Regions from separate parts of the Neobacillus sp. B24 genome, predicted to be linked through region 1. Evidence: predicted binding sites of a transcription regulator. Region 1 holds the regulator's gene; the other holds the start of a gene.
The links. The regulator CtsR, encoded in region 1, represses protease genes until heat stress. The targets are predictions, from matches to a motif close to ATGGTCAATAAAGGTCAAACA.

Region 1 (5,219 bases):
CCCTAAGGAACGAAACACTCTATCTTCTAATTGTATGTTAGAAGTTTTCCGTAATGCTTCCCGCGCCGACCTTTCTTGTGAAATGATCTGGCTGACAACCCCCATTAAGTCGCGGCAGATATCCTCTTCCGCCTTTCCGAGTGTAATCTGGTTGGAAATTTGAAAAATGTTCCCCAGCGCTTCACTTCCTTCACCATAAATTCCTCGTACGACGAACCCCAATTGATTTATCGCAGGAATAATCCGGCTGATTTGCTGCGTTAATATTAACCCCGGCAAGTGCATCATTAACGATGCCCGGAGTCCGGTTCCAACGTTAGTAGGACAACTTGTCAGGTAACCCAGTTTTTCATCAAATGCATATTGGAGATGCTGTTCAATCCAGTCATCAATCTCATTGGCCGCTTCCAAGGCTTGCGCCAATTGCAAGCCAGGAAACAAGCACTGGATCCGAATATGATCTTCTTCATTAATCATTATACTGACTTCTTCGTTTTCCGATAATAAAACGGCCCCATGTGGTGAGTCCTCTGACAAATTTGGGCTAATTAGGTGTTTCTCCACTAATACCCGCTTTTGCAGCGGCTGCATTTCATCGATTTTCAACAGTTCCAGTTTCCCGAACTTTGGCAGTGTTCCCTTTTGAAGCAGATTTTCCATATCTGAAATGATCTGTTTTGCTTCCTCATGAGAAAAAAGTGTCGGGAAGTTATAGGCCTCCAGATTCCGCGCCAAGCGAATCCGCGAGCTTAGGACAATATCGGAATCGGGTCCTTCCTCACTCATCCAGGAGCTGACCGCCTGATTTAAAAAACGTTCGAGCGACATCGCTACTCCCCTCCCTCAAGGCTACCTGTCAACCTTTTTTCAAGTTGGCGAATTTCATCGCGAATTCGTGCCGCCTGCTCGAACTCTTCGCGGATGATTGATTCTCTTAAGTTATGTTTCAGTTCCTCAATTTGCTTACGAAGGTGGATACTGCCGCCAATTCGCTTTGGTATTTTTCCATTATGAGTCCAGTTACCGCCGTGAAGGCGCCTTAGTACCGGTTTTAGCTGGTCTTGAAAGGTTTCATAGCAATGAGCACAGCCAAACCGGCCCACTTTTAAAAATTGCGGAAAGGTCATCGAACAATGATGACACTGCAGGATTTCCTCCTGATGGAACGGACTTTTACTAGGCTGTTGAAACGTTGGGTCAATGTTTAGTAAACCGGCTAATAGATTATTAAAGGAAAAGCCCGATTCCCCATTAAACATAAACATTTCACCTTTTTCCTGGGCGCATTTTTCACACAGGTGCACTTCTGTTTTTTCACCGTTAATAATTTTTGTAAAATGAAGCGCTGCAGGCCGTTGGTTGCATTCCTGGCAATTCATTTTCCTCACCTCTGTAAAGGGCATGTGGTTTTGCAGCTGATTATTTAGATACTCGACCAGACATACCCCGGATACTTATTTAGCTAATATGAAATTATAAAATTTTATAATTTCCTAACGCATAAATTCAACTACGCCTCTGTCTTCGTCCTAACGGACTGGCCAATCGGCAAGTTTTCATTTATATTTCAAAGATGTTAACATTGCTTTTAGCATTCTTGCCCGCAATTCATCCCGGTATGGGAGGTCAATATAGAGCACGGAGCGATCAATAACAGACAGCATGATTTTGGCTTCCCGTTTTGTGATGATTTCTTCCTGGACAAGACGAGTGATTACATCCTCCGCACTTGCCTGTGCCACTCGACCGTGAATAAGCGATAGTAAGTGATCGATTAAATCGGCTGAATCATGTGATTCTACTTTTATAATCCGGATATAGCCGCCTCCGCCCCGTTTGCTTTCAACGAGATATCCGCGTTCAATTGTAAAGCGAGTGTTGATTACATAATTAATCTGCGAAGGAACACATTGAAATTTATCAGCCACTTCACTGCGTTTAATTTCAACGATATCCTCTTCACTCATTTCTAAGACTTGTTTCAAGTATTTCTCGATAATATCGGAGATGTTTCTCATTCCGGCTGCGCACCCCCTGTCATCATCTGACTTTGACTATATTTGACATTAATTATACTCAAATTCATGGTGAGATGCAACGATTCACTACTTTATGATTTTCTCCAAATCTTGCGGTTACGAAACGTGGGGATAGTGGGAAAAAACTACTATTTCGTTTAGGATTGGGCACAAAATAATGAATTGAGGGGGGACAAAATGAAAACAATTGGTATATTCCTCAAATATGAGGTGATTGGCGAAGGTGAAGAGGGAAAACATCGGGTATTCTTCATGAATCGGTTCTATTTGCGTATTTCGGGAGCATAAACGGCTGGGTTACTGCTCCAATAGACTCTATTGGCGTAATTTACATGTGGAAATTAGGTGATTTTGTTCAATAAAAATAGACTTAAAAAATTATATCCGCGGTTTTTCTCCGGATATCCGCGAAAAACAAAATATATCCGCGTTAATTTGATTTTTTCCGCGAAAAAACAAATATATCTGCGAAAATCCCAATATATCCGCGAAACTCCTTTTTTCAAAGCCAATTACCTTTTTTAAAAGGACACAAAAAAGACAACCATTTTTTCAGGTTGTCTTTTGTTTGCCCGGCAACGTCCTACTCTCACAGGGGCGCTTGCCCCAACTACCATCGGCGCTGAGAAGCTTAACTTCCGTGTTCGGTATGGGAACGGGTGTGACCTTCTCGCCATAGTTGCCAAACTATTCTTTTGAGGTTTCATTCCCTCAAAACTAGATAATGCAGAAGAAGTTTCAGTAAACCGAATAATCATTTTGACTTGGTTAAGTCCTCGATCGATTAGTATCAGTCAGCTCCACATGTCACCATGCTTCCACCTCTGACCTATCAACCTGATCATCTTTCAGGGATCTTACTAGCTTGACGCTATGGGAAATCTCATCTTGAGGGGGGCTTCATGCTTAGATGCTTTCAGCACTTATCCCGTCCGCACATAGCTACCCAGCGATGCCTTTGGCAAGACAACTGGTACACCAGCGGTGCGTCCATCCCGGTCCTCTCGTACTAAGGACAGCTCCTCTCAAATTTCCTGCGCCCACGACGGATAGGGACCGAACTGTCTCACGACGTTCTGAACCCAGCTCGCGTACCGCTTTAATGGGCGAACAGCCCAACCCTTGGGACCGACTACAGCCCCAGGATGCGATGAGCCGACATCGAGGTGCCAAACCTCCCCGTCGATGTGGACTCTTGGGGGAGATAAGCCTGTTATCCCCGGGGTAGCTTTTATCCGTTGAGCGATGGCCCTTCCATGCGGAACCACCGGATCACTAAGCCCGACTTTCGTCCCTGCTCGACTTGTAGGTCTCGCAGTCAAGCTCCCTTGTGCCTTTACACTCTACGAATGATTTCCAACCATTCTGAGGGAACCTTTGGGCGCCTCCGTTACTCTTTGGGAGGCGACCGCCCCAGTCAAACTGCCCACCTGACACTGTCTCCCACCCCGATAAGGGGTGCGGGTTAGAATTTCAATACAGCCAGGGTAGTATCCCACCGACGCCTCCACCGAAGCTGGCGCTCCGGTTTCTCAGGCTCCTACCTATCCTGTACAAGCTGTACCAAAATTCAATATCAGGCTACAGTAAAGCTCCACGGGGTCTTTCCGTCCTGTCGCGGGTAACCTGCATCTTCACAGGTACTATAATTTCACCGAGTCTCTCGTTGAGACAGTGCCCAGATCGTTACGCCTTTCGTGCGGGTCGGAACTTACCCGACAAGGAATTTCGCTACCTTAGGACCGTTATAGTTACGGCCGCCGTTTACTGGGGCTTCGATTCAGAGCTTCGCTTTTAAGGCTAACCCCTCCTCTTAACCTTCCAGCACCGGGCAGGCGTCAGCCCCTATACTTCGCCTTGCGGCTTCGCAGAGACCTGTGTTTTTGCTAAACAGTCGCCTGGGCCTATTCACTGCGGCTCATCACAGCTATTCACCGTAATGAGCACCCCTTCTCCCGAAGTTACGGGGTCATTTTGCCGAGTTCCTTAACGAGAGTTCTCTCGCTCACCTTAGGATTCTCTCCTCGCCTACCTGTGTCGGTTTGCGGTACGGGCACCTAATATCATCGCTAGAGGCTTTTCTTGGCAGTGTGGAATCAGGAACTTCGGTACTATATTTCCCTCGGCATCACAGCTCAGCCTTTGTGAGAAGCGGATTTTCCTGCTTCTCAGCCTAACTGCTTACACGCGCATAACCAGCAGCGCGCTTACCCTATCCTCCTGCGTCCCCCCATCACTCAAACGATAAAGAGGTGGTACAGGAATATCAACCTGTTGTCCATCGCCTACGCCTTTCGGCCTCGGCTTAGGTCCCGACTAACCCTGAGCGGACGAGCCTTCCTCAGGAAACCTTAGGCATACGGTGGACGGGATTCTCACCCGTCTTTCGCTACTCATACCGGCATTCTCACTTCTAAGCGCTCCACCAGTCCTTACGGTCTAGCTTCAACGCCCTTAGAACGCTCTCCTACCGCGGACACCAGACGGTGTCCACCCACAGCTTCGGTGATACGTTTAGCCCCGGTACATTTTCGGCGCAGAGTCACTCGACCAGTGAGCTATTACGCACTCTTTAAATGGTGGCTGCTTCTAAGCCAACATCCTGGTTGTCTAAGCAACTCCACATCCTTTTCCACTTAACGTATACTTTGGGACCTTAGCTGGTGGTCTGGGCTGTTTCCCTTTTGACTACGGATCTTATCACTCGCAGTCTGACTCCCACGGATAAGTCATTGGCATTCGGAGTTTGTCTGAATTCGGTAACCCGATGAGGGCCCCTAGTCCAAACAGTGCTCTACCTCCAAGACTCTTACTACGTGAGGCTAGCCCTAAAGCTATTTCGGAGAGAACCAGCTATCTCCAAGTTCGATTGGAATTTCTCCGCTACCCACACCTCATCCCCGCACTTTTCAACGTGCGTGGGTTCGGGCCTCCATCCAGTGTTACCTGGACTTCACCCTGGACATGGGTAGATCACCTGGTTTCGGGTCTACGACTACATACTATGACGCCCTATTCAGACTCGCTTTCGCTGCGGCTCCGTCTTTTCAACTTAACCTCGCATGTAATCGTAACTCGCCGGTTCATTCTACAAAAGGCACGCCATTACCCATGAATGGGCTTTGACTACTTGTAGGCACACGGTTTCAGGTACTATTTCACTCCCCTTCCGGGGTGCTT
Region 2 (5,219 bases), 820 kb from region 1:
CATAAACTCTGGCTTTTTTCATGTAAACGGTTGCTTATGTCAAATTTGTTAATAAACCCATAAGCGACCTCTTCACCGTCGATATGCACGACCGGAATCATCAATCCGTAGCGTTCATGCAATTCATCATCTTTCTCGATATCAATCTCCTCGAGAGTGAAATCCCATTCTTCTTTGAGCTCGGTAATTGCCGCCTTCGCCTTATCGCATAGTGGACAGCCTGTTCTTGTATATAATGTGATCGTTGGTTGTGACATATAGTTAAAACCTTCTTTCAGTAAGTCAAGATGCGGTGCATAGACCTCTATATGCTACCGGGTGATTTAGTTTTTCCACTTCTCGGTCGCATAGATTCTCTATATGCTACCGGATGTTTTGGTTTTTTTCCTCTAAAGTCAATTATAAATAAAGCTAACCAAAAAGGTACGGCCCTAGTTAAACCGCTTTCGTTTAGATGACGCCGGAATCCCCAGCTGGTCACGGTATTTGGCAATGGTTCGTCTGGAGACAACTATTCCCTCCAATGCTTTCAATCTGTCAACAATTTCCTGATCGGATAGCGGCTTTGCTTTGTTTTCCTCGGCCACAAGTTTCCCTATAGCGTTTTTCACTTGGCTGGAGGAGGTGGATTCATCCTCGGATGTTGTTTGAATTGTGCTGGTGAAGAACGATTTCAATGGGAATGTCCCCACCGGTGTTTGGACATATTTTTCGCGGACAGCACGACTTACAGTTGACTCGTGAACATCCAACTCCACAGCAATTTCCTTCATCGTCATTGGCAGCAAGCCTTGAGGTCCTTTTTGGAAAAAGCCCGGCTGCTTCTCGACAATCATGGCCACCACTCGTGTTAACGTTTCTTTCCGCTGCTCAATGCTTTTCAAAATCCACTGATAATCTTGGACTTTCTCATGAAGAAACTTGCTTACTTGCTGATCCTGATTTTTGAACTTGTTATAGTATGGCTCATTAAAGCTGATTTTTGGTATCGGGTCATCAAACATTCTGACGGTTAATCCTTCCCCCGTCGGTTCGACAATCACATCCGGAATGATATAATGGGCGGTATCCTCCTTTAACATCGCCCCCGGTTTCGGATTCAATAACTGGATGCAATCAAAAACATCCTGGATTTCCTTCAAAGAAACTTGAAGCGCTTTTGCAATTTGCTTCCACTTTTTTTCGGCAAACGGAATGAAGTAGCCAGAGATAATTTTTCTAGCCAAATCGTTTTCCGGGAATCCATATTCCACTTGTATGAGCAGGCATTCCTGCAGGTCTCTGGCCCCAATCCCCGCCGGTTCAAGCGTTTGAATCACAACCAGACAGTCCTCTGCCAACTCCTCCGAAATGTTTAACTTTGCAGCGATCTCATTCAAATCCCCAGTAAAGTAACCGTTTTCATCAAGGTTCTGAATCAAACGGCGAATCACCTTCAACTGTTCCTCTGACAATTTTTTTATATTTAATTGTGAAATTAATTGCTCTTCTATTGAATAGGGCTTCTCAGCAATTTGGTCAATCCAATCCTTCTCGGCCTTTTGATATTTCCGGCGGTTCCGATCAATCAAAGGATTCATAGGCCTTACATTGACATATTCAATTTGCATTAGGGGATTTTCAAGTGCCTTATTTTCCAAAAAGTCGGTTAGCTCCTGCGTTGAATACTGCAATAATGCAATCGCCTGCGACAACTCTTGAGTCATCGTCATTTTTAGCGTTTGCTGCTGCCATAAACCTGGTTTAAAGTTCATTTCCTTCTCCCCCTTACTGTTATTTTACATGAAAGTAGGGGCTCCTGGGAATGTATATTAGTTTAGAGTGATGGTAGATTGGGGAAATAGGTTTGCTTTTTCTTTGGAGAAAAAGGCATGCACCATTATTGCCCGTTACATACCGGCATTCTCCACGGAAACTGCTTTGTAAAGCGACTCAATCATATCAGCTATGTAGACTACCGATTCGTCCTCTTTTAATCGTAAACATTCTGCTTTTGCCCAAAAACAAAAACCGTAAAAACATCAGCGAAGAGACAAAAATTCCTGGAATTAGAGGAATATGTAGAACTCAAATCGACCAACGTTCTTTTTCATTATTCCTATAGGGGAATTAGTAAAAATGCCTAATTACGCCGATATGCTTCGGACACTTTGCAAGCGTCAAAATTAATGCATGTTACCCACACATGTTTCGCCATACATGAAACCATCCTATGGGAATCAAATGTATCAGATATGAATTACATTGGAGCCCGCCTAGGGGATACAGATAAATTAATTTTGTTAAACACATATGGGCATATGTCTAAGCGCACAGAACAACTAAATAATGAGTTATGAATAGCTGGTTAGAGAAAATACAATAAAATAAAAATAAAGGTTTTTCGAAGTACTCGGACAAAAGTAGGACACTTTTTTTCCAGATACACTCAAAAAACCTTTATTTTTCAGCATTATTACGCCCTCGGCAGGAATCGAACCCACATTTTAAGAACCGGAATCTTACGTGCTATCCGTTGCACCACGAGGGCAAAATTATTTGCGACTTTTATATTATATGATAACTTCCTTTACATTACAAGAGGATTTTTCTAAGCAATTTTCCCTTAGTGGGCCCCCAAAGTCCCAACCAATTAGTTTTAAAAAGTATTCAAATTGGTTATGCTTTATGAAGGAAGTTGTCGAACAATTTTGGAAGGCATATTGTTTGACCTTTATTGACCATCATTGTATGATAACAATACATAAGTTTTTACATTTCCATTCAGAGGAGGAAGAAAAATGAATTTGATTCCTACAGTTATTGAACAAACAAACCGTGGCGAACGTGCTTACGACATTTATTCCCGTTTGTTAAAAGACCGGATTATTATGCTTGGCAGCGCAATTGATGATAATGTGGCAAACAGTATTGTTGCGCAATTATTGTTCTTGGAAGCAGAAAATCCTGAAAAAGACATTACCCTTTACATCAACAGCCCAGGCGGAAGCATTACAGCCGGAATGGCAATCTATGATACAATGCAATATATTCGCCCGAACGTCTCGACTGTTTGTATTGGGATGGCAGCATCCATGGGCGCATTCTTGCTTGCAGCTGGAGAAAAGGGCAAGCGATTTGCCTTGCCGAACGCAGAAGTCATGATTCACCAGCCGCTTGGCGGGGCACAGGGTCAAGCAACTGAAATTGAAATTGCTGCTAAGCGGATTCTTTTCCTACGTGAAAAATTAAACGGCATTTTAGCCGAGCGTACTGGCCAGCCAATTGAAGTGATCCAGCGTGACACAGATCGTGATAACTTCATGACTGCTGAACGCGCCAAGGAATATGGCTTAATCGATAATATCGTATCTCGCAATACACTTGAAAAGAAAGATAAATAATATTGCTAACAACCGGCTTGTAATGCCGGTTGTTTATTTGTAAGTGGGACTTACTTGCCAAGTTCCCAAGTTCTCTATCCTCTATCCGTTTAGATCTATTTCTTAGAATCAAGATTAAGAATGCTCCAACCAGTATGCCAGTGATTCCAAGTGGTCACCAATAATTCTTAGTACTGCCTTTGGATGTCCATTTTTCGAGAAATGCTGATCGGGACGAATTCGATTCGGCTTCATCACATCCACAAAATGAACATTAGTAACTTGATAGCCCTGCATAATTGCCTTTACATGTGCCAAATTGGGATTAATCAATGAATCCCATCCGATCCCATTAAGACAGCGTCTGCTTAATGCATGAGGCACCGCCACAATCGAACCAACTCCTAACTCCTTGCGACCGCAGGCAATATTCAGCATGTATTTGTATAAATTTACAATATATAAGGGAAAGTAATCAATATTTAAATTATTTAGCGCTACATCAATCCCATTCATAACTGCTTGGCAAAACGGACGAAGATCAGTTGCGGATATCGAAAAGTCAGCATCAATAAAAAGAAGAATATCTCCTTTTGCCTCTAAGGCACCGATGGACCGACCTACATCAATTCCCAACGGCTCGTGAAAAACGATAACCGTAGCACCTAATTGTCTAGCAATTTCCTCCGTTTTGTCATTGGAACCATTCACAACGACAATAATTTCCATAGGGTCAATTAGACTTGCTTGATGGATTACCATCCCAATCGACTTTTCTTCATTTTGGGCGGGAATAATGACTGAAAGCTGTTTGCCATCATATTGAGTGGAGTTTTTTACATTCCCTTTATAAATGATAGCATAGTCATGCAAATTGCCATTTTCTTTGATATTTTTAATTATATCTCTTCTTCTGCCGGCATCATGATATTGGCCTCTTACTCCATGTTTCTGAAACCAAATTTTAAATGCTTCCAAATAAGATTTAACCATTTCACGCTCAGAGTCTGTTATGGGAACATAATAGCGAGATTGTTGTGGGGGTAAAAACATCTCAGACTGTAAAAGAAGAGACATATGTCTACTAATCTTCCATTCTTGCTCAAGAATAAGCAAATTTGCAATGGCAAGATTCTCAAAACCATTGATGCCTACCGATTGAATAACCTGCCTTGATAGGGCATACGGCATTGACAAAAGCGAATCAATTAATAAATGTTGATATCCCAAACTGTCATTAAACACTTGCCTCCAAAGTGTTATGGTGTCAGGCCATTGTTTTATCCGGTTAGCAAGGAACACGGACGTCAAATTATTCATAACGACATCGGCCTCACCATTCATGATAGGTTGAATAAAAGATGTAATTTGTTCTTGCCCAATCACATGATCACCATTTAAGAATAATACGATATCACCCTTAGCTTCTTTCAATCCTAGAACATATTCATTATTACTAGCTAAATGATTTTTAATAATAATTTTGCAGCCTGTTGATTCCGCAAGTTTGACTTCTTCTTCGGTGGCAAGATCAGAAACTACCACTATTACTTCAGACGGAGATATTGACCAGGCATTTGAAATGACATTTGAATTTAAATTATCCATACCCATTATGATAATTGATAATTTATGCATCTTTATTGTTTTCTCCCATCTTTTTTTCTATCAAATGTTTTTTACTACTTAGAAGGAACAGCTCTGGAACTGTCCCTAAAAATGGATGTCAGCCCCCAATCAGTTCAATGCCATTGTTCATCAGTATTGATTAGAAACGAAATAGCCTCCAAATGGTCACCGATAATGCGTTGTTCTGCTGGTGTTTGTCCTTTTTGGGCCGCATCAACAAAATAGATA

Region 2: clpP (ATP-dependent Clp endopeptidase proteolytic subunit ClpP) is a predicted target of CtsR. The motif match lies at 2,704-2,724, and genes of this name have one in related genera.

The regions. Positions count from the first base shown of each region.
Region 1 is NZ_AP035777.1:95,001-100,219, reverse strand. Features, by position in the region: gene ACZ43M_RS00525 (protein arginine kinase) at 1-828, opposite strand, end outside; gene ACZ43M_RS00520 (UvrB/UvrC motif-containing protein) at 831-1,379, opposite strand; gene ACZ43M_RS00515 (CtsR family transcriptional regulator) at 1,557-2,018, opposite strand; rRNA gene rrf (5S ribosomal RNA) at 2,610-2,726, opposite strand; rRNA gene ACZ43M_RS00505 (23S ribosomal RNA) at 2,804-5,219, opposite strand, start outside.
Region 2 is NZ_AP035777.1:4,688,467-4,693,685, forward strand. Features, by position in the region: gene ACZ43M_RS23340 (glutaredoxin family protein) at 1-257, opposite strand, end outside; gene rpoN (RNA polymerase factor sigma-54) at 432-1,754, opposite strand; tRNA gene ACZ43M_RS23350 (tRNA-Arg) at 2,459-2,530, opposite strand; gene clpP (ATP-dependent Clp endopeptidase proteolytic subunit ClpP) at 2,781-3,383, shown strand; gene ACZ43M_RS23360 (glycosyltransferase family 2 protein) at 3,498-5,000, opposite strand; gene ACZ43M_RS23365 (glycosyltransferase) at 5,105-5,219, opposite strand, start outside.